Regions from separate parts of the Methylobacterium sp. Leaf361 genome, predicted to be linked through region 2. Evidence: predicted binding sites of a transcription regulator. Region 2 holds the regulator's gene; each other region holds the start of a gene.
The links. Region 2 encodes LexA, which represses DNA repair genes until DNA is damaged. Its sites were predicted from a motif close to TGTTCNNNNTGTGTTCNG; they were not measured.
Positions count from the first base shown of each region.

Region 1 (7,706 bases), on a different contig from region 2:
AGCGGCCCGAGCACGCGGCGGACGACGACGACGGCGCCGGCACCGGCGAGCAGCACCGATGCGGCCAGGAACAGGCCGGTGTGCAGCAGCGTCGCCCCCGCCTCAGCGAAGAGTGCCTGCGCGCGGGCGACCATCGCGTTCAGCGCCGCCTCGGCGAGGTCGGCGATGGTGTTGACCTCCCGCGTGTTGCGGTCGCGCAGGTCCTGGATCGCGACGCCCGGCGGCTGGCCCCGGCTCAGGGCCGCCCGCAAGGCCTGCCGCCGCGCCGCGACCTCACCCTCGAAGTTGCTGCTGCCCGCCCTCACGAAGGCGTCCTGGACCGCCCGCGGCAGCATGTCGTCCATGTGATCGACGAGATTCGCCCAGCTCGCCGCGACGCGGCCGCGCTCCTCGGCCTCCGCGAGGCGCTCCTCCTCGGACTAGCCCGTGCCCCGCGTCACGGCCGTCTCGGCCCGCGCCACGTTGCCGCCGATCGCGACCCGCGTGATCCAGGCGGCGCGCTTGATGTCCAGGGCGCGGGCCAGCGCCGCGTCCCGGCGCGGGATCGTGACGTCGACGGCCCCGCTGGTCGCCGTCAGCGCGTCGAGCAGATCCCGGAAGGCGGTCGCGGCGACCTCCGCGGTCGCGGCGTCGCGCTCCGCGACCGGGACCGCGAGGGCCGCGTCGATCCGCGACGTCAGGCCGGTGACGGCCTCGTGCGCCCGTCGGAGCGGATCGACCGTCTTCGCCACCGCGGCGGTGTCGACCGCGCGCACCAGCCTCAGGAGCGCCTCCAGCCGATCGATCCGGGTCGCGCGCTGTCGGGCGATCAGGGCCGCGTCGGCGGGCGGGATCCTGTCCGCGGCGATCAGCGCCTGCAGGGTCCGCCCCCGCTCGAGGCGCACGGCGAGCAGGATCTCGAGGAGGATACGGCTGCCTTCCGTGAGCGCGACGACGCGGCGGCTCTCCCGCTCCTGCGCCCCGGCCTCCAGCGCCGTCCGGGCACCCGCGGCCAGCAGCATGGCGCTGAGTGAGAACAGGATCGCGCACAGGATCGTGCCGATGGACGGACGCGGAAGACGCAGCATGAGGGTCGGGATCTCTCTTCGCGGTGCGTCGAGGCGTGCGGCCCGCCGCCGGGCTGCCCGGTTCGAGCAGGGCGGCCGGTCGGCCTCGGTCGACGGAAAGGCTGAGCGACGCGACAGGCACCCCGACGCGGCGCCGGCCCGGTTCGCTCGAAGGGCGCGGCGAGGGCGCGGCGAGTCCGGGAGTTCGCCCGGTCGGCATCGGAGGTCGAAACCCCGACACGCTACCGTCTCAAGGAAGGCCGGCAGTCGCGACCAGCAGGACCGAGCCGGGCCGCGGCGCGCGGCTCGCTCGCGACCGGATCACGGCGCACAGCGTCCATTGGCGGGATCTGCGGACACGGACGCCGGACAAAATCGCGCTCTTACGCACAGAACGACCCTCAGTATAGAATTGAAATTCGATAACTCAATCAAACTTGGTCAAAATCTCGCAATAAACCTCGCGATCTCAGGCATTTGAACCACAATGACACAGATGTCAATCTTACGTTCTGCGATTTTCCCCACACGTTAGAAATCTAAAAATCCACTTTGGAAGCAACATTTGAGTCGTTTTCTATCTTTAGAAATGTATTTTTACGCCGCTTCCGGCCAAAATGACTGGAATTTTCGCTGAACCGTACTGTGGGACAGGTCCGCCGTCTCGCGCGCGCCGCCGCGTCGGTCGCGTGTCAGAACAGCGCCAGCTGCGCGCCGGGCTTCCGGAAGGCGTCGCGATTCAGCGCGATGCGCCCGAAGGCGAAACCGAGACGCGTGCCGGCGAGCCGGACCCGCTGGCCGATCATCGCCGCGTAGGCGCCTTCCCCGCGGAAGCGGTGGCCGAAGCGCGGGTCGTTCTCGCGCCCGCCCCGGGCTTCCCGCAGGAGTGCGAAGGCCCGCGCCCTGCGTTCGGGATAATGCTCGGTGAACCAGTCCGCCACGAGGTCCGCGACTTCGCCCGGGAGACGCAGCAGCGCGTGGCCGATCCGGCTCGCCCCGTGCGCGCGCGCCTCGGCCAGGATCGATTCGATCTCGTGGTCCGTCAGGCCGGGGATGATCGGCGAGACGTTGACCATGACGGGCACGCCCGCCGCGCTCAGGCCCCGCATCGCCGCGAGCCGCTTGCCCGGCCGCGGCGCCCGCGGGTCGAGGCGGCGGGCGAGGTCCGGATCCAGCGTCGGCAGCGAGATCGCCGCCAGCACGAGGTTCTCCGCCGCCATCTCGGCCAGGAGGTCGAGGTCGCGCAGCACGAGGTCCGACTTGGTGGTGATGCTGACGGGGTGGCGGGCCTCCCGCAGCACCTCCAGAACCGCGCGGGTGAGCCGGTGCTCCCGCTCGACCGGCTGGTAGGGATCCGTGGCGGTGCCGAGGGCGATCGTGTCGGGCCGGTAGCCCGGCGCGGCGATCTCGCGGGCGAGGAGGCGGGCGGCGTCCGGCTTGGTGAAGATCCGCGACTCGAAGTCGAGCCCCGGCGACAGTCCGAGCCAGGCATGGGTCGGGCGCGCGTAGCAGTAGATGCAGCCGTGCTCGCAGCCCCGGTACGGGTTGATCGACCGGTCGAACGGGATGTCGGGCGAGCTGTTGTGCGCGATGATCCGGGCGGACCGCTCCGGCGTGACCTCCGTGCGCAGGGGTGCCGGAGCGTCCGCCGTCCAGGTCTCGTCTTGGAACGCCTCGCGCCGGGCGGATTCGTACCGGCCCGTCGGGTTGGCCGTCGCGCCGCGCCCGCGCCGGGCGGCCGGTTCCGCGACGCTCGGCCCGAGTCGCGGCGCGGCCCCGGAGGCGGTCCCGTCGCGCGTGTCCCCCATGACGACTCGCCTCCCTCACGCATCCATATAAGAACATAGAGCGAACGCGATGGCGAAGGGCGCCTTTTTTTCAGGCAAATGCGGCTCTGCAGCCCGCCCGAACGGCGGCGCGTCGGCGCGCGGGCCGCGGGGCAGTTTACGGCGCCGCAGAATCGTCTATGCGCGCGCTCATGCTCTCCGCCGTGACCTATCTGGCCGAACCGGCCGATCCGGACGCGATCGATCGCCTGGCCGACACGCTCAGCGTGCTCGTCTCCGGCGTGGCCGGCGGCCTCGTCGGCGACGCGGTGATCGTCGCGGGCCGCGAGAGCGAGGCCGTGGCGGCCGTCGCGGAGGCCACGGGCGCGACCCTCGTGCTGCACCGGGGCGGCAATCCCTACGCGGCGGGCGCCGCCGCGGCCCGGCGGGACTGGATCCTGTGCCTGGAGGCCGGCGACGTCCCGGCCGAGGGCTGGATCCGCACCCTCGACCGCTTCGTCGGGACCGCGCGGCCGGAGACGGCGCTCGGCCGCCTTCATCGCCCGGCCGGGCGCTGGCTCGGCCGGCTCGTCAGACGGGCGGAGACCGTCGTCGGCGCCCGGCAGGCCCGGGCCGGCGACGTCGTCCGGCGCGAGGCCCTGCGTGCCGAGGGCGCGTTCACGGGTCGCCTCAAGGTCAGGCCGCTGATCGCCCGGATCGAGCGCGCCTGACCGGAAAGATCTTGCTCGGGAGAATCTTGCTCGAAAGAATCTTGCGCCCGCTCACGTTGTTGTCGGTCGATCCGCCTCTACAACTCTGAAAGCGCGGCAGGATCGTCGCCGTCTCCGGACATGATGACGCGCGCTGAGCCACCCCGATCTGGAAGGATGGTGCAATGGATTCGTCGGGCCTGATGGGGCGCAAGTCGGTCGAGGACATCGTCGAGAGCGGCGAGGGCGAGCAGCAGCTCTCGAAGTCGCTGGGCGCCCTCTCGATCACCGCGATGGGCATCGGGGCGATCATCGGCGCCGGCATCTTCGTCCTGACCGGCACGGCCGCGGCCCAGTATGCCGGGCCGGGGATCATGCTGTCCTTCGTGCTCGGCGGCATCGCCTGCGCCTTCGTCGGCCTCTGCTACTCGGAGATGGCCGCCCTGATCCCGGTCGCCGGATCGAGCTACACCTACACCTACGCGACGCTCGGCGAGTTCTTCGCGTGGCTGATCGGCTGGGACCTGATCCTCGAATACGCCATGGGCGCCGCCACCGTGGCGGTCGGCTGGTCGGGCTACGTGACCAGCATCCTGAAGAGCGTCGGCATCGTGATCCCGGCGCAGTTCGCCAACGCGCCGGGCACGCCGATCGAGGGCGGCGGAACCGCGCTGCTGAACCTGCCGGCGGTCCTGATCGTGGCGCTGATCACGATCCTGCTGATGCGGGGCACGAAGGAATCGGCGCTCTTCAACAACATCATGGTCGCGGTGAAGCTCACCGTCGTGGTCGCCTTCATCGCCCTGGGCTGGGGCCACGTGAACGCCGCGAACTGGAGCCCGCTCATCCCGGACAACGACGGGACCTTCGGCCATTTCGGCTACAGCGGCGTCCTGCGCGGCGCGGGCGTGGTGTTCTTCGCCTTCATCGGCTTCGACGCGGTCTCCACCGCCGCCCAGGAGGCGCGCAAGCCCCAGAAGGACATGCCCATCGGCATCCTGGGCTCGCTCGCGGTCTGCACGATCCTGTACGTGCTCGTCGCCGCCGTGCTCACCGGCCTCGTGCCCTACAAGGACCTGAACGTCCCGGACCCGATCGCCAAGGGCGTCGACGTGATCGGCATCGGCTGGTTCGCGTTCCTGATCAAGCTCGGGGCGCTGACCGGGCTGACGACGGTGATCCTCGTCCTGCTCTACGGCCAGAGCCGGATCTTCTTCACCATGGCGCAGGACGGCCTGCTGCCGAAGATGTTCTCCCACGTCCACCCGACCTACCACACGCCGTATCGCAGCCAGGCGATGATCGGGGCCGCGGTCGCCGTGGTGGCGGCCCTGGTGCCGATCCACATCCTCGGCGAGATGGTGAGCATCGGCACGCTGGCCGCCTTCATCCTCGTCTGCGGCTCGGTGCTCTACCTCCGGCGGGCCGAGCGCACCATGAAGCGGCCGTTCCGGGCGCCCGCCGTGCCGGTCGTGCCGATCCTCGGCATCCTGTCCTGCCTGCTCCTGATGATCGGCCTGCCCCTCGACACGTGGCTGCGGCTGGTGATCTGGATGGCGATCGGCCTCGTCGTGTACTTCTTCTACGGCCGCAAGCACTCGGTCCTGCGCCGCAAGGAGGGGAACCTCGCGTAGCGCGCGGCCTCACACCGTGAGGCTCGCGCCGCGCCGCAGGTGCTCGTCGAGGCGCGGCATGATCTCCACGAAGTTGCAGGGCCGGTGCCGGTAGTCGAGCTGCTGGGCCAGGATCCCGTCCCAGGCGTCGCGGCAGGCGCCGGGCGAGCCCGGCAGCACGAACACGTAGGTCGCCCGCGCGACCCCCGCGGTGGCGCGGGACTGCAGGGTCGAGGTGCCGATCTTGTCGTACGAGATCCGGTGGAACACGGCCGAGAAGCCGTCCATGCGCTTCTCGAACAGCGGCTCCAGCGCCTCGGGGGTGACGTCGCGGCCGGTGAAGCCGGTCCCGCCGGTGGTGATCACCACGTCGACGCCGGGGTCGCGCAGCCACGCCTCCACCCGCGCGCGGATCGCCGGGACCTCGTCCGGGACGATCGACCGGGCCGCCAGGATGTGCCCCGCCTCGGTGAGGCGCTGGGTCAGGGTGTCGCCCGACCGGTCGTCCTCCGGGCGGCGGGTGTCGGAGACGGTCAGGACCGCGATGTTCAGGGGGATGAAGCGGCGGGCGTCGGTCTGATCGGCCATCGTGCGGGCTCTCCGGGGCGGGAGACCGATATGGGCCCGGCGGGACCGCTTGTCGCCCCCGGGCCGCCGCGCGCGCAGCCCCCTTGCGGGCCGCAGCGAAGTCGGCTGTGCTCGCTCGACCCCGTCGGAGATCGCTGACCCATGCACATGTACGGCAACTGGCGCTCGGCCGCGGCCTTCCGGGTGCGGATCGCCCTGAAGCTGAAGGGCATCGCCTACGAGGAGACCTTCATCGACCTCGACGCCGGCGACCAGCACGAGCCGGCGTTCCGGAAGATCAACCCGCAGGGCGCGGTGCCGGCGCTGTTCGACGGCGACGGGCCGCCGCTCACCCAGTCGCTGGCGATCCTCGACTACCTGGAGGAGACGCGCGGCGGCGTCCGCCTCCTGCCCGAGGAGCCCCGGGCCCGGGCCAGGGCCCGCTCGCTGGCGCAGGTGGTCGCGTGCGACACCCACCCGCTCTACGTGCCCCGGGTGCGCACCTTCCTGATGGAGCATTACGGCCTGCCCCGGGAGCGCATGCTGGATTTCCTGCGCAACGCCTTCGAGACCGGCCTCCGGACCCTGGAGACGCGCCTCGCCACCGAGCCGGGGACGGGCCGGTTCTGCCAGGGCGATTCGGTGAGCCATGCCGACCTCTGCCTCGTCAGCCTCTGGGTCGGGACGGGCATCTTCGGCATCGACACGGCGGCCTACCCGACGGTCGCGCGAATCGCCGAGGCCTGCCTCGCCCTGCCGGCGGTCGCGGAGGCGCACCCGCTGCGCCAGCCGGGCGCCCCGTCGGCCTGACCGGGCCCCGCGCGCCGCCCGCCCGGTGCGCGACGTCGCACTCGTGACCGGGGGTCGCGGCCGGCGATGTGGTATTCGGCAACCCAGGCCGTGTAAGGAGGCCGGCGACTGATCCCGGTCCGGGAGGAGAAAGAGTGTCGATGGCATCCGTCGAGAACGAGTCGGGCCTTCATCGCGTCGTGGTGGTCGGCGGCGGCGCCGCCGGACTGCAGCTGGTCACGAAGCTCGGCGACAAGCTCGGGCGCGGCAAGCGCGCGCACGTCACCCTCGTGGACCGCGCCCGGACGCATATCTGGAAGCCGCTGCTCCACGAGGTGGCGGCCGGCAGCCTCGACGTCGGCCACCACGCGGTGGACTACCTGCACCACGCCCACATGCACGGCTTCCGCTACCGGATCGGGCGGATGACCGGGCTCGACCGGGAGGCGCGCACGATCCAGCTCGCCGCGAGCCACGACGCGGAAGGGCGCGAGATCACGCCCGAGCGCGCCGTCCCCTACGACACGCTGGTGATGGCGGTGGGCTCCACCACCAACGATTTCGGCACGCCGGGCGTCGCCGAGCACGCCATCGCCCTCGACACCCAGGACCAGGCGGTGCGCTTCCACCAGCGCCTCGTGAACGCCTCGCTGCGCGCGCACACGCAGGCCGGCCCGGTCCGGCCCGGCCAGCTCCACGTCACGGTGATCGGCGCGGGCGCGACCGGGACGGAACTCGCCGCCGAGCTCCACCGGACCCTGCGCCACGTCGTCTCGACCGGGCTCGACAAGATCGACCCGGGCAAGGACATCCGCATCACCCTGGTCGAGGCCGCCGACCGGATCCTGCCGGCGGTGCCGCAGCGCCTCTCGGCCGAGGTGATGCAGCTCCTCAGCAAGATCGGCGTCGACGTGCGCGTGAAGGCGCGGGTCACCGAGGTGCGCGCCGACGGCGTGCAGCTCGCCGACGGCACCTTCATCCCGTCCGAGCTGGTCGTCTGGGCGGCGGGCGTGAAGGCGCCGCCCTTCCTGCAGGGCATCGGCGGCCTGGAGACGACGCGGACCAACCAGCTGGTGGTGACGCCGACGCTGCAGACCACCCGCGACCCCGACATCTTCGCCATCGGCGACTGCGCCTACCTGGTCGAGGCCGGCTCCGACACGCCGGTGCCGCCGCGCGCGCAGGCGGCCCACCAGCAGGCGAGCCACCTGATCA
Region 1 covers NZ_LMPY01000012.1:427,908-435,613, reverse strand. The annotation lists gene ASG32_RS11605 (HAMP domain-containing methyl-accepting chemotaxis protein) at 1-344, opposite strand, end outside; gene ASG32_RS35020 (hypothetical protein) at 420-1,067, opposite strand; gene ASG32_RS11600 (PA0069 family radical SAM protein) at 1,739-2,854, opposite strand; gene ASG32_RS11595 (hypothetical protein) at 3,013-3,543, shown strand; gene ASG32_RS11590 (amino acid permease) at 3,708-5,156, shown strand; gene moaB (molybdenum cofactor biosynthesis protein B) at 5,166-5,723, opposite strand; gene maiA (maleylacetoacetate isomerase) at 5,865-6,512, shown strand; gene ASG32_RS11575 (NAD(P)/FAD-dependent oxidoreductase) at 6,653-7,706, shown strand, end outside.
Region 1: the regulator LexA is predicted to act here: its motif matches at 2,884-2,901, upstream of ASG32_RS11600 (PA0069 family radical SAM protein).

Region 2 (7,706 bases):
TGGCGGTAGCCTTCGGCGGCGGGATCCTGGTCTACTTCGCGGCGGCCGACGGCGCGCCGAGCCTCGCCGCCCCCCTGATCGCGGCCGCCCTCGCGCTGGCGCCGGTCCCCGTCCTCGGCGCGCGGCCGGCGGCCCTGGCGGCGGCGCTCGCGGTGGCGGCCGCGTTCCTCGGCTTCGCGGCGGCGACCTGGCGGGTCTCGCAGGTCGCCGCACCGATCCTCACCCGCACCACGATCGGCCCGCTCGTCGGAACGGTCGAGGCCCTGGACGAGCGCGAGGTCGGCGCCCGGCTGGTGATCCGGGTGGAGAGCTTCGCCGGCCTCGCGCCGGAGGCGCGGCCCGCCCGGGTCCGGGTCTCGTTCCGGAAGGCGCCGATCCCGCGTCCCGGGGACGGCGTCGCCGCCACGGCCCGGCTGCTGCCGCCCCCGGAGGCGGCCCGGCCCGGCGGCTACGACTTCGCCCGGGACGCCTATTTCCAGGGGATCGGCGCGGTGGGCTCGCTGATCGGCACCGTCACCGTCCGGGAACCGTCCGGGCCGCCGCCGCTGGGCCTGCGGCTCGCCGCTGCGCTCGACGCGGCGCGCAACGGGCTCACGCGCCGGATCGCGGAGGCCGCCGGCGGCCAGGCGGGTGCGGTGGCGGCGGCCCTGGTGACGGGCAAGCGCGGCCTCATCGGGCCGGCCACCAACGACGCGCTCCGCGCCGCCGGCATCTACCACGTGGTGTCGATCTCGGGCCTCCACATGGTGCTGGCCGCCGGCGTGGTGTTCTGGCTGGTGCGGGCGCTCCTCGCCGCGGTGCCGCTGTGCGCGCTGCTCTGGCCGATCAAGAAGATCGCGGCCGGCTTCGCCATGGTCGGCGTCACCGCCTACTGCGCCTTCTCGGGCTGGGACATCGCGGCCGAGCGCTCGCTGATCATGACCCTGATCATGCTCGGCGCGATCCTGGTGGACCGGCCGGCCCTGTCGATGCGCAACCTCGCCCTCGCGGCGCTGATCGCGCTCGCCCGCGAGCCGGAGGGCCTGCTCGGCCCGAGCTTCCAGATGTCCTTCGGCGCCGTGGCCGGGCTGATCGCCTGCGCGCGGCTGATCGACGGGCGGCTGCTCGTGCGCCCCGGGGCCGGGCGGATCGGGCGGCTCGTCGGGACCGGCCTGTCGGCGATCACCGGGACCCTGGCCACGACCCTGGTGGCGCAGGTCGCGACGGCCCCCTTCGCCACCTACCACTTCCAGACGGTCCAGCCCTTCGGCCTCGTCGGCAACGCCCTGACCCTGCCGCTCGTCTCCCTGGTGGTGATGCCCGCCGCGGTGATCGGCTGCCTCGCCTATCCCTTCGCCCTCGACCGGCCTGTCTGGTGGCTGATGGGGCAGGCGGTGGCCGGGATGCTGGCGATCTCGGACTGGATCGCCGGGTTCGAGCGGGCGGTCCTGGTGCTGCCGGCCTTCGGCGCCGGGGCGCTGGCCCTGCTGACCGCCGGCCTGCTGCTGGGGACGCTGCCGGCCTCGCGCCTGCGCTGGCTCGCCGTGCCGCCGGTCCTGCTCGGGCTCGTCCTCGCGGCCCGGCCCAACCACTACGACCTCTACGTCGACCGGCAGGGCGCGGGGGCTGCGGTGCGGGGCCCGGACGGGCGGCTCGCGGCCCTCGGCAGCCCTTCGGGCTTCGTCCTCGAGCAGTGGCTGAAGGCGGACGGCGACGGGCGGCGGCCCGCGGCGCTGATCGTCCGGTCGGGCAGCGGGCGCTGCGACCGGCTCGGCTGCACCGCCCGGCTGCCGGACGGGCGGGCGGTCGCCCTGGTCCGGGACCGGCGGGCCTTCCCGGAGGATTGCGCCCGCGCCGCGGTGCTGATCACGGGCCTCGCGGCGCCGCCCACCTGCACGGGGCCGCTGGTGATCGACCGGCGCGTCCTCGCCGCCCGCGGGGCCGTGGCCCTCCGGACCGACGGCGACGGCTTCGCCGCGCGCTACGCCCGGGACGACGCCCGCGCCGTGCCCTGGCGGCCGGCCGCCGGGCACGGGCCGGGACCGCCGCGGCCGGTCACCGCGGAGCCGGGCGACCGCCCCGCGGAGGACGGGATCGCCGCGACGCCGGAGGCCGACGCCGCGCCGGGCGGAGACCTCGCCCCCGGCGACGCGCCGGCCGAGCCGCTTCAGTAGCGGCGGACGAGGCTCACGAGGCGGCCCTGGATCCGGACCCGGTCGGGCCCGAGCACGCGGGTCTCGTAGGCCGGGTTGGCGGCCTCGAGGGCGATCGACGAGCCGCGGCGGCGCAGGCGCTTGAGCGTCGCCTCCTCGTCGTCGATCAGCGCCACGATGATGTCGCCGGTATTGGCCGTCTCCTGCTTGCGGATGACCACGAGGTCGCCGTCCAGGATGCCCGCCTCGACCATCGAGTCGCCGCGCACCTCGAGGGCGTAGTGCTCGCCGCCGGCCACGAAGTCCGGCGACAGGGTGATGGCGTGGCTCTGGTTCTGGATCGCCGAGACGGGCGTACCGGCCGCGATCCGGCCCATGACCGGGATCGAGATGGCGCGGCCGGACTCGTCGATCATCCGCGTGCTCGCCGGGGCCGGCGGCGGCTTGGACTTACCGCCCTCGACCACGCTCGGCGTGAAGCGGCGCGGCTCGGCGGGGGCCTGAGTCGCCGGAGCGGCCTGGGTCAGGCTCTCGGGGATCCGGATCACCTCGATGGCGCGCGCCCGATTCGGGAGGCGCCGGAGGAAGCCGCGCTCCTCGAGTGCCGTGATCAGCCGGTGGATGCCGGATTTCGACTTGAGATCGAGGGCATCCTTCATCTCGTCGAACGACGGCGGGACACCGCATTCCTGCATCCGGCTCTGGATGAATCGCAGGAGGTCCAGCTGCTTGCGCGTGAGCATCGACGGGGGACTCGCGGCTTGGCGGACCGCCACGTGACGGTCTCCGAAACAAATCACGAACAGGTTAAACGTTCCGCAAGTGTTCCGCAAGAGCGGCACCGCTCGGCCCGGCGCGCCGCGGGCGCGCCCGCGGGAGAAGGTCGAGAAACGCATTGACGGCGCAAGCGGAGCCGTTTCAATGCATCGCGGCGCCCCGCCGGGAAGGCGGCGGATCCGGGGTGCGGGCTGGGACCCTCTTGGAATGACGAGGATGCGACGACCCGCAGCTCTGCTGCCCCTCGGCCTCGCCGCCCTCGGCCTCGCCGGCTGCACCACCGGATTCTCCTACATCTCGCGGAACTACGTGGCGCTCACTCCCCAGGTCGTCACGATCGGCTGCAAGGAGCCCTACGAGGTCTACGACAACCGGCAGCTGCGCCGGATGCTGATCGTGTCCAACGCCCTGCGCGAGTATACCGGCTGCAACCTGAGCGAGGTCCGGATCGATCCGGAGCCGGGCGCCACCCGGGTGAAGCGCTTCCGCACCGCCGCCCGGGCCTATCTCGACGAGACCGTGCGCGAGGATTGCCGGATCACCGGCGAGACCGTGTTCGATCCGCTGAAGACCGAGTTCGCCTACGCCTGCGACGCGCCGATCGAGAAGCGCGGCACCGTGGTCCCCCGCCTGCCGGGCCGCAATCCGGGCCTCGGCGTGCGCTGACCGGCCGGCGGCGCGTCCTCAGGCGCCCGGCTTCGGGAAGGTCCGCTCCGCGGCGTCGCCGGCGGCGGCCAGCAGGGCGCGGGCGAAGGCCCGGGCCTCCGTCCGGTCGAGCACGATCGCGGCGGTGACCGGCGCACCGCCGAGGTCGGCGAGGGCGAGTTCCAGGCGCACCCCGTCGGGCACGGCGCTCGCCTGAAGGCTCCAGCCGGAGCCCCGGTCCGTGCTCTCCGCCATCGTGTTCCTCCCGCATGCCCGGCACGGCGCCGCGCGCCCACCGGAACGGCCAGGCCCGGGACCGCTCCCGGAGCCGCGCTCCGATCTTCCCTGCCTCGCCTGTCCGCGTTCCTCAAGGCCACAGGCCGCGTTCCTCAAGGCCACAGGCCGCGCGGGGGTGGAGATGCGCGCCGTCGCGGATGCCGGCGGCCGCATCGCGGCGATACGGGGCGGCACGGGGCTGCGCCCGCGCCGCGGCGCGGGCGAGGGCAGGGGCGGCCGGGATGGGGGCCGGCCTCGGGGCGATTGACGCGAGGCCGCCGATGATGTCTCCCGCGGGCTCCGATCAGGTGGAGTTCGAACATGCAAGAGATCTGGTTCCGCACGGGCGAGGCCACGGTGCTGGCGGCCGAGGGCCAGTACACCGACGCCATGCCGGAGGTGCTGATCGGCTCGGTGCGCGGCCCGGTCGGTCAGGCCTTCGCGTCGATGATGGGGCAGGTCCAGGGCCACACGCGGATGTTCGTGGTGCGCGACCTCAACCAGCTCGTGCGCCCGGCCACGATGATGACCACCAAGGTCACGATCCACACGGCCGAGTATGCCGAGCTCCTCGGCGGCGTGGTCCAGGCCGCCACCGGCGACGCGATCGTGGACTGCATCATCGAGGGCATCCTGCCGAAGGACGGGCTCGACGAGCTGTGCATGATCATCATGATCTGGCTCGATCAGCGCTGCGCCGAGGACGACAACCTCGACCAGAAGGACCTCTACCGGACCAACTACGAGGCCACGAAACTCGCCATCGCCCGCGCCCTCAAGGGCGAGCCGACGGTCGACGAGCTGATCGCCAACCGGAAGACCGTGAAGCACTACGCGCTCGACGGCGTGATCGAGTACTGAGCGGGCCCAGGCCACGCATCCTGCCGGCTCAGGTCCGCCTCAGCCCGGCGGGATGCGCCCCACCGAGCAGAGGGTCCGCATCGCGCTGCTGCCCGGGTCGGTGTAGCAGGAGGCCGACCAGCCGTTCTGCTGGATGAACGACTTGCGCCGCTCCGCCAGCGCGGTCCGGTAGGCGGTGGCGATGATCGGCTCGACGGTCGCGGCCGGTTGGCCGACGAGGATCTCGGAGGCCACCGACAGGTCGCGGAAGAAGGTCGCCGAGGGACTCGGCTCGGCGGAGGTCGCCTGCACGATCGGCTCGGCCCGGCAGGTCACGTCGAACTTGATCGGGCCGGCCACGCGGATGTCGATGCTGGGGCCGGCGCGCTTGCCGACCCGGCCGCCGATCGCGTCGGCGATCTGGCGGGTGAGGTCGTCGCAGCTGTCGGCCCGGGCGGCCTCCGCCAGGAGGGGCAGGGCCGCGCAGGCGGCGAGGAGGAGGCGCGGGACGGCGAAGCTCGACATCGCCGCACTCTACGCGCGGCGCAGGGCCTGTCGAGGGGCTGGTCGAGGGCCGCTCGAAGGGCCGGCCTCAGTGGAAATCCCGGCTGGGGAACACGCGCCGGTCCGGGGGCACGCCGAAATCCGTGTTCTCGGGCGGCAGCTTCATGCCGGCCTCGCGCAGATCGCGCAGGGCGGCGGTGAGGTCGCGAAACCCCTCCGCCACGAGGTGGACCACCCCGTCCGCCCGCTGGATCCGGCCGCGCACGGCGAGGAACCGCGCCTGCATGGCGATCCGGCGGTTCGCCTCGAACACGGTCTTCCAGACGATCACGTTGGCAATACCGGTCTCGTCCTCCAGCGTCAGGAAGACCACGCCCTTGGCGGTGCCGGGCCGCTGGCGGATCAGCACGAGCCCCGCCACCGTGACCCGCGCCCCCTGGGGCAGCGCCGGATCGAGATGGGCCCGGGCCGGGATCGCGCCGATCCGGGCGAGCCGCCCCCGGAAGAACGCGACCGGGTGCCCCTGGAGCGACAGGCCGGTGGCGGCGTAATCCTCGGCCACGGTCTCGGACGGGGCCAGGGGCTGAAGGTCCACCGCCGGCTCGTGCCGGAACAGGCCGTCATCGGCGTGCCACGCGAAGAGCGGCAGGGGTGCGTCGAGGAGATGGGCGCGGCGCTCGCTCGCATCGGCCTTGGCGGCCTTGCGGGATGACGTCCCCTCCAGGGTGCGGACCATCCACAGGGCGGCGCGCCGGTCGAGGCCGAGCGAGCGGAACGCGTCCGCCTCGGCCAGCCGCTCCAGGGCGTTGCGGGGCAGGGCGAGGGACGCCTGCAGGCCCTCAATGCTGGCGTAGCCGTTGGCGCGCAGCCGCACGAGCCGGCGCATCGCGGCCTCGGGCAGGCCGCGCACGACGCGCAGACCGATCCGCACGGCGTGCAGCGCCGGATCCCCGGCCGGCTCCAGGGTGCAGTCCCAGTCGCTGGCGTTGACGCAGACGCCCCGGACCTCGACCCCGTGGGCCCGGGCGTCGCGCACCAGCTGGGCCGGCTGGTAGAAGCCCATGGGCTGGGCGTTGAGGATCGCGGCCAGGAAGACGTCGGGGTGCCGGCACTTCATCCAGGCCGAGGCGTAGACGAGGAGCGCGAAGCTCGCCGCGTGGCTCTCCGGGAAGCCGTAGGTCGAGAAGCCGCGGATCTGCGCGAAGCAGCGCTCGGCGAAGTCCTGCGGGTAGCCCCGGCGGGTCATGCCGCCCACGAACTTCTCCGCGAAGCCGCCGATCGACCCGACGTGGCGGAAGGTCGCCATCGCCCGGCGCAGCCCATCGGCCTCGGCCGGGGTGAAGCCCGCCGCCGTGATGGCGATCTGCATGGCGTGCTCCTGGAACAGCGGCACGCCGTAGGTCTTCTGCAGGACCTCCTTCAGCTCGTCCGCCGGGCCGTGATCCGGGTGCGGGGCCGGGTACTCGACCGGGTCGATCCCGGAGCGTCGCCGCAGGTAGGGATGGACCATGTCACCCTGGATCGGGCCGGGGCGCACGATCGCGACCTGCACCACGAGGTCGTAGAACTCCCTGGGCTTCAGGCGTGGCAGCATCGACATCTGCGCCCGGCTCTCGACCTGGAACACGCCGACGGAATCGGCCTTCGTCAGCATCGCGTAGGTCGCGGGATCGTCCTGCGGCAGGTCGGCCAGCGTCTCGTAGAAGGTGCCGTGATCCTTCTCCAGGAAATCGAGGCCGCGCTTGAGGCAGGTCAGCATGCCGAGCGCCAGCACGTCGACCTTCATCAGGCCGATCGCGTCGATGTCGTCCTTGTCCCACTCGATGAAGGTGCGGTCCGCCATGGCGCCGTTGCCCACCGGCACGGTCTCGTCGAGGCGGCCGCGGGTCAGCACGAAGCCGCCGACATGCTGCGACAGGTGGCGGGGGAAGCCGATCAGCTGGTGGGCGAGGTCGAGCGCCTGCCGGATCGCCGGGTTCTCCGGGTCGAGCCCGGCCTCGCGCACGTGCTGGTCCGGCATGCCGGTGCCCCAGGAGCCCCAGACCGTGTCGGCGATCGCCGCGGTCACGTCCTCGGTCAGGCCCAGGACCTTGCCGACCTCGCGGATCGCCATGCGAGGCCGGTAGTGGATCACCGTGGCGCAGAGGGCGGCCCGCTCCCGGCCGTAGCGGGCGTAGAGGTGCTGGATCACCTCCTCGCGGCGCTCGTGCTCGAAGTCGACGTCGATGTCGGGGGGCTCGCCGCGGTTCTCCGAGATGAAGCGGGCGAAGAGCAGCCGGTGCTTCGACGGGTCCACCGCGGTGATGCCGAGGCAGAAGCACACGGCGGAATTGGCCGCCGAGCCGCGGCCCTGGCACAGGATGCCCCGGCCGCGGGCGAACTCGACCACGTCGAACAGGGTCAGGAAGTAGCGGGCGTATTTCATCTTGGCGATGAGCCGCAGCTCCTCGCGCAGCGTCGCCGCGACGCCGTCCGGGACCTCGCCGCCGTAGCGCCAGCGCGCCCGCTCCCAGGTCTTCTCCTCCAGGTATT
Region 2 covers NZ_LMPY01000056.1:178,369-186,074, forward strand. The annotation lists gene ASG32_RS27625 (ComEC/Rec2 family competence protein) at 1-2,153, shown strand, start outside; gene lexA (transcriptional repressor LexA) at 2,147-2,875, opposite strand; gene ASG32_RS27635 (hypothetical protein) at 3,126-3,575, shown strand; gene ASG32_RS27640 (hypothetical protein) at 3,594-3,809, opposite strand; gene fae (formaldehyde-activating enzyme) at 4,152-4,691, shown strand; gene ASG32_RS27650 (hypothetical protein) at 4,731-5,195, opposite strand; gene ASG32_RS27655 (error-prone DNA polymerase) at 5,263-7,706, opposite strand, start outside.

Region 3 (7,706 bases), on a different contig from region 2:
GGTGACGTAGACGTCCGGCAGGAAGTGCATCTCGATCTTGATGACGCCGTCGCCCGAGCAGGCCTCGCAGCGCCCGCCCTTGACGTTGAACGAGAAGCGCCCGGGCTGGTAGCCCCGCGCCTTGGCCTCCGGCAGGCCCGCGAACCAGTCGCGGATCGGCGTGAAGGCGCCGATATAGGTGGCGGGGTTCGAGCGCGGCGTGCGCCCGATCGGCGACTGGTCGATGTCGATGACCTTGTCGAGGTGCTCCAGCCCCTCCAGCCGCCCGTAGGGGGCCGGGTGCTCCAGGGCGCCGTTCAGCTTCTTGGCGACGGCCTTGTAGAGGGTGTCGATCACCAGGGTGGACTTGCCGCCCCCCGAGACGCCGGTGATGCACGTGAAGGTGCCGAGCGGGATCTCGACGTCCACGTCCTTGAGATTGTTGCCCCGCGCGCCGAACAGGCCGAGCTTGCCCTTCCGGCCCTTGCGGCGGGCGGTCGGGGTGCGCACCGCCATCGCGCCCGTGAGATACTTGGCGGTGAGCGAGGCGGGGTTCGCCAGCACCTCCGCGGGGGTGCCCTGCGCGATGATCTCGCCGCCGTGGATGCCGGCGCCCGGGCCGACATCGACCACGTAATCGGCCTGCAGGATCGCGTCCTCGTCGTGCTCGACCACGATCACCGAGTTGCCGAGGTCGCGCAGGCGCTTGAGCGTGCCGAGCAGCCGCTCGTTGTCGCGCTGGTGCAGGCCGATCGAGGGCTCGTCCAGCACGTAGAGCACGCCGGTCAGGCCGGAGCCGATCTGCGAGGCGAGGCGGATGCGCTGGCTCTCGCCGCCCGAGAGCGAGCCGGAGCCGCGGGCGAGCGTCAGGTATTCCAGGCCGACATCCACCAGGAAGCTCAGCCGGTCGCGGATCTCTTTCAGGATCCGGACCGCGATCTCGTTCTGCTTCGCGGTCAGCTTCCCGGGCAGGTCCGAGAACCACCGGTGCGCCTCGGAGACCGAGAGGGCGGTCACGTCGGCGATGTCCGCCATGGCGACCTTCACGGCCAGAGCCTCGGGCTTCAGCCGCTTGCCGCCGCAGGCGGCGCAGGGCGTCTCGCTCATGAAGCGCCCGATCTCCTCGCGCACGGCGTCCGAGTCGCTCTCCTTGTAGCGGCGCTCCAGGTTCGGGATCACGCCCTCGAAGGGCTTGTTGACCGTGTACTTGCGCAGGCCGTCGTCGTAGGCGAAGCGCACCGCCTGCTTGCCCGAGCCGTAGAGCACGATGGCGCGGGCCGTCTCCGACAGGCTCTGCCAGGGGACGCCCGTCTTGAAGCCGAAATGCTCGGCGAGCGCCTCGAGCGTCTGGCCGTAATAGGGCGAGGTCGACTTCGCCCAGGGGCCGACCGCGCCGCGCTTCAGGCTCAAGCCAGGGTCGGAGATCACCAGCTCGGGATCGATCCGCATCTCGTGGCCGATGCCGCTGCAGGTCGGGCAGGCGCCGAACGGGTTGTTGAACGAGAACAGCCGCGGCTCGATCTCCGCGATGGTGAAGCCCGAGACCGGGCAGGCGAAGCGCGACGAGAAGGTGACGGTCCGCGGCGCCTCGCCCTCGGGGGCGTCGGCGAACACGATCTCGGCGACGCCGTCGGCGAGTTCCAGCGCCGTCTCGAAGGACTCGGCGAGCCGCGAGCCGATATCGGCCCGGACCACGATCCGGTCCACCACCACGTCGATGTCGTGCTTGAACTTCTTGTCGAGCTTGGGCACATCGTCGATGGCGTAGTATTCGCCGTTCACGCGCAGCCGCTGGAAGCCTTTCTTCTGATATTCGGCGATCTCCTTGCGGTACTCGCCTTTCCGCCCGCGGACCACGGGCGCCAGCAGGTAGAGCCGGGTCTTCTCCGGCAGTTCCAGCACCCGGTCGACCATCTGCTGGACGGTCTGGCTCTCGATCGGCAGGCCGGTGGCCGGCGAGTAGGGGATGCCGACCCGCGCCCAGAGCAGGCGCATGTAGTCGTAGATCTCGGTCACCGTCCCCACGGTCGAGCGGGGGTTCTTCGAGGTGGTCTTCTGCTCGATCGAGATCGCCGGCGACAGCCCGTCGATCTGGTCGACGTCGGGCTTGGACATCATCTCCAGGAACTGGCGGGCGTAGGCCGAGAGCGACTCGACGTAGCGGCGCTGCCCCTCCGCGTAGATCGTGTCGAAGGCGAGCGACGACTTGCCCGAGCCCGAGAGCCCGGTGAAGACCACGAGCTTGTCCCGCGGGATGGTCAGGTCGACGTTCTTGAGATTGTGCTCCCGGGCGCCGCGGATCGCGATGACCCGCCGGTCCTCGACGGGGGCCGGCGCGGCGTCGAACAGGGCCTCCAGCTTGGCGTCGATGGCGGCTTCGTTCCGCGCGCCGGGGGAGCTGGATTTCGCGCGAACCGGCTTGGACTCGGGCACCTTGGACTGGGGCGCCTTCGACTGGGGCGCCTTGGCCGTCGCCGGGGCTTTCGGAGCCGTCTTGGAAGGCGCTTTGGCGGCAGCTTTCGGTGCGGCTTGGGCAGCACCGACGCGGCTTGCGGCACGACTTCCAGCTTGGGCTTTGGCCATGAGGGCGGCGGTCTTTCGAGGCGTCGACCGAGGCATCGACGAAGTCGGACGGATTCGCGCGCGGGCCAGCCGCCGCTCCGGCTCATGTCGAGCCCGAGGGGGCCCGCGGCAAGATGCGGCCGGCGGGACGCAGGCCCGTCATGCGCCGCCCTTGCTAGAACGAAACGCGTACGTCGGCAACCGCTCGGTGAACGCGCGACCGTCTTCGCGAGCGCAGCGAAGCGATGACGCGGTGGAGCCAGCGGCCGCGATCGGAGTCCGGTGGCCCCAGCTTCGCCGTAGCTCGATTCGCCAAACCTTGGCCCACCTTCGGTGTTGCACCGCGGGCGCCGAGATCCACGTCGCCGTATCCCGCCCTCAGATCCACATCCCGACAGGTATCGATGCCAGCATGCGACGCGACCGATCCGGCCGCCCTCCGCGGTTCCGACGACCGCACGGCCACCCAGCAGCGCCTGTCCACGCGGCTGCTGTTCCTGATCGTGGGCATCGCCAACGCCACCTGGGCGCCCCTGGTGCCGCTGGTGAAGGACCGCGCCGGCCTCGACGCGGCCGGGCTCGGCCTGCTGCTCCTCACCTTCGGCGTCGGCTCGATCCTGGCAATGCCGAGCGCCGGGGCCGCGGCCGCGCGGCTCGGCTTCCGGCCGGTCCTGCTCGCCGGCACGCTCGCGATCGGCCTCGCCCTGCCGGTGCTGGCCGTGGGCTCCGGGCTCGTGCCGCTCACCGGGGCGCTGCTGCTGTTCGGGGCCGGGATGGGGGCGGTGGACTGCGTCATGAACCTGCAGGCCGTCGCGGTGGAGCGCGCCGCCGGGCGCCCGATGATGTCGGGCTTCCACGGCCTCTACAGCCTCGGCTGCATCCTGGGGGCGCTGCTGGCCAGCGTCCTGATGGGCACCGGCCTGGGCGCCGGCTGGAGCGTGCTGATCCTGGTCGCCGGCATCGTGGCCCTGTTCGCGGCCGCCTGGCCGGGCATCCTTCCGGCCGGCGGGGCAGGGGGAAGCGGCGGGCCCGCCTTCGCGCTGCCCCGCGACCCGGTGCTGGTGCTGGGCCTGCTCTGCTTCGTGGTGTTCCTGACCGAGGGCTCGGCCCTCGACTGGAGCGCGGTGTTCCTGATCCAGCAGCGCGGGCTCGATCCGGCCTGGGCGGCGCTCGGCTACGCTTCCTTCTCGGTCACCATGACGGCCGGCCGGCTCGGCGGGGATGCGATCGTGGCCCGCCTCGGCCGGCGGCCCGTGGTGATCCTCGGCGGCCTGCTGGCGGCGGCCGGCCTCGCGCTCTCGGTCGTCATCCCGGCCTGGGAGGCGGCGCTCGCCGGCTACGCCCTGGTCGGGGCGGGCTGCGCCAACATCGTCCCGGTCCTGTTCACGGCGGCGGGGCGCCAGACCGCGATGCCCGCGCGCGTGGCGGTGCCGGCGGTGACGACGCTGGGCTATGCCGGGGTGCTGGCGGGGCCCGCGCTGATCGGCTTCGCCGCGCAGGCGCTCGGCCTGCCCGCGTCCCTGCTGATCGTGGCGGCGCTGCTCCTCGGCGTGGCGGCGGCCGGCCGGTCCCTGCGGGTGTGACCCCTCACGCCTCGGCGTTGCGCGCCATGAAGGTGGCGGGCGTCCCGTCCTCCGGGTTCACGAAGACGATGTCGGTCGGCGCCCGCCGGGGCGTGTCGATCGACAGGAACACCACCGGGTCCCCGGGCTCGAGCACCGGCATCGCGTGGACCGTGCCCTTCTCGAAGAACAGGAGCTGGCCCGGGCCGAACGCCGTCTCGGCGGCCGGATCGCCCAGCCAGACCCGGCCCCGGCCCGAGAGGCAGTAGAGGTACTCGTCGCAGGTGGCGTGATAGTGCGGCGGGGTCGGCCGGTAGATCCGGAACACCCGGGCGCTCGCCGCCTCCCGGTCGGTCAGGTAGGTGTCGACCAGGAGGGTCTCGGCGCTGTCGGGCAGACCCGCCGCCAGCGCCGTCACGTCGAAGAGGCCGGTCCCCGCCGCGTCCGCCATCACGTCCTCCTCAATCGGAAAACCCTTCGAGCACGATCTTCCCCCTGGCGCGCCCGCTCTCGACCAGTGCGTGGGCGCGCCGCAGGTTCGCGGCGTCGATCCGCCCGTAATGCTCCCCCAGGGTGGTGCGCAGGCGCCCGGAATCAACGAGGCGGGACATCTCGTCGAGGAGCGCCCCCTGGGCGGCGATGTCGGCGGTGGCGAACATCGAGCGGGTGAACATGAACTCCCAGTGCAGCGACAGGCTCTTGCGCTTGAGGAGCCCGACGTCGAGGCGCTCCGGATCGTCGATCAGGGCGAGGCGGCCCTGCGGGGCGATCAGTTCCACGATCGCGGCGAGGTGGGCGTCGGTGTTGGTCGTGGAGAAGACGAGGCCCGGCGCGCCGATCCCCAGGGCCGCCACCTCCGCCGCCAGGGATCTGGAATGGTCGACCACGTGGTGGGCGCCGAGGTCCCGGCACCAGGCCGCCGTCTCAGGCCGCGACGCGGTGGCGATCACGGTGAGGTCGGTGAGCTCCCGGGCGAGCTGGATCGCCACCGAGCCGACGCCCCCCGCGCCGCCGACGATCAGGATCGCCGGGGCCGCGCCCGGTACCGGCTTGTCCCCGTCGAGCCGGTCGAACAGGGTCTCCCAGGCGGTGATCGCGGTGAGCGGCAGGGCGGCGGCCTGCGCCCAGTCGAGGCTCTTCGGCTTGTGCCCGACGATGCGGGCATCGACGCAATGGTATTCGGCGTTCGTCCCCGGCCGGGTGAGGTCGCCCGCGTAGAACACCGCGTCGCCCGCGGCGAAACCCTGGACCTCCGCGCCGGCGGCGACGACGGTGCCGGCCGCGTCCCAGCCGAGCACCTTGGTGCCGCCTTCCTCCGGCTCGGCCCGCCGCCGGACCTTGGTGTCGACCGGGTTCACCGAGACCGCCTCGACCTTCACCAGCAGGTCGCGCGGGCCGGGCTCGGGCTGGGGCAGGTCGAGATCGACCAGGGCCTCGGGATCGGTGATCGGCAGGGACTTGCGGTAGCCGACGGCGCGCATGGTGATCTCCTCGGAGTGTCGCCGCAGGAGATGCCGCCCGCCTTCACGGGCCGCAAGTACGCACATAAAACGCCACTAGTGCCGGAAATGATACCGTCGGAGACAGCCCATGCCCCGCACCCGCCGCCACACGGGCGCCTGCAGCCCCGGCTGCGCCGTCGAGGCGACGCTCCGGCTCATCGACGGCAAGTGGAAGGGCGTGATCCTCTACCATCTGCTGGAGGGGACCCTGCGCTTCAACGAGATCCGGCGGCGCCTCGCCAGCGTGACCCAGCGCATGCTCACCAACCAGCTGCGCGAAATGGAAGCCGACGGCCTGATCACCCGGACGGTCTACGCCGAGGTTCCTCCGAAGGTGGAATACAGCCTACCGAGCGGGGGCGGTCCCTCGACCCGGTCATCCGCGCGCTGAAGACCTGGGGTGATCTGCACGCGGAATTGGCAGATACGACTCAAAACGCCGCCTGATTGGGCAAACCGGTGCCGAATATGGGCGCGACCACATAACCGGATCTTTATGACTTGGCCGGAAGGTGGCGCATCTCCCGCCGGACGGTTCCAGAACTTCCGATGCCGATCCTCGCCTCGCTCCGCGCCCGCATCCTGGCGGTGGCGCTCGCCCCGTGCCTCGCCTTCGCGGGGGCGGCGGGCCTCGCCGTGTCGGACCAGTGGGCGCGCCGCGCCGAGATGGGCCGGGTGGAGGGCCTGGTCGGCCTCGCCTCCCGGATCAGCGCCTTCGTGCACGAGGCCCAGCGGGAGCGCGGCGCCTCGAGCCTGTTCCTGGGCGCGAAGGGCGCGCAGTTCGGCCCGGAACTGGCGGCCCAGCGCGAACGCACCGACGCGGCCCTCGCCGGGCTTCCCGAGGCCATGAAGGCCGCGACGGGCTTCGGGCCGGTCTTCCAGGCGCGCGGTGAGGGCTTCGCGCGGGCGCTCACCGGGCTGGCCGCGCAGCGCCGGGCGGTCGACGCCCTGACGGCGGCCCCGCCGCAGGCCGTGGCCTACTACACGGGCCTGATCGGGGAGGGGCTCGGCCTGGTGCGGGCCATGGGCGGCGCGATCGACGAGGCCGGCCTCGCCGCCCGGGCGAACGCCTACGCGGCCTTCCTGGCGCTGAAGGAGGCCGCCGGCCAGGAGCGGGCCGCCGCCTCGGCGGTCTTCGCCTCCGGCACCCTCGACCTCGCGGCCGCCCGCCGCCTCGCGACCCTCGCGGCCGACCAGGCGACCTATGCCGGCCTGTTCCGGGCCGGCGCCGAAGCGGGGCAGGCGAGCCTGCTCGACGCCGCGGAGGCGACCGAGCCGTCCCGCGCGGTCGCCCGCCTGCGCGCGGGCGTGCAGGAGACGATGCCGGGGACGCCCCCGGCCTTCCGCGACGCGCCGGGGTGGTTCCGCCTCGCCACGCAGCGGATCGACGCCCTCAAGGGCGTGGAGGATCGGCTCACCGCCGACCTGGTGGCGGCCGCGGGGGCGGCGCACGCCCGCGCCGAGCGGATGCTGGCCCTCTGGGCCGCCGGCGGGCTCGCCCTGTTCGCCCTCTCGGCCGGCCTCGCGGTCTGGCTCGGCACGGCCATCGCCCGGCCGCTCTCTCGGATGGCCGGGGTGCTGACCGCGATCGGCCGGGACGCGGGCACGGCCGACCTGACCATCCCGACCGGCGGGCCGCGCGAGGTCCGGGCGATCGCCGCGGCCGCCCTGGCGTTCCGCGACAGCGTCGCCGAGCGCCGGGCGGCCCGGGCCGCGCAGGAGCGGCTCGCCGCCGAGACCGCGGCGGCCCAGCGCGCGGCCGCCCTCGGCCTCGCCGACAGCTTCGAGCGCCAGGTCGGCGGGATCGTCGAGGCCGTCTCGGCGGCGGCGGCCCAGCTGGAGGCCTCCGCGCACGGGATGGCGCGGGCCGCCCAGGACACGACCGATCTGAGTCGGGCGGTGGCGGTGTCGGCCGATTCGGCCGCCCGCTCGGCCGACACGGTGGCGGCGGCCACCGAGGAGCTCACCGCCTCGGTCCGGGAGATCGGCGTGCAGGTCGGGTCCTCGGCGGACCTCGCGGCGAACGCCACGCGGAGCGCCGACGGCATGGCCGGGGAAGTCCACCGCCTCGCCCAGGCGGCCGGCAGCATCGGGGAGATCG
Region 3 covers NZ_LMPY01000041.1:9,012-16,717, forward strand. The annotation lists gene uvrA (excinuclease ABC subunit UvrA) at 1-2,562, opposite strand, end outside; gene ASG32_RS23420 (MFS transporter) at 2,946-4,124, shown strand; gene ASG32_RS23425 (cupin domain-containing protein) at 4,129-4,554, opposite strand; gene ASG32_RS23430 (zinc-binding alcohol dehydrogenase family protein) at 4,565-5,584, opposite strand; partial or broken gene ASG32_RS23435 (helix-turn-helix domain-containing protein) at 5,694-6,052, shown strand; gene ASG32_RS23440 (nitrate- and nitrite sensing domain-containing protein) at 6,155-7,706, shown strand, end outside.
Region 3: the regulator LexA is predicted to act here: its motif matches at 2,718-2,735, upstream of uvrA (excinuclease ABC subunit UvrA).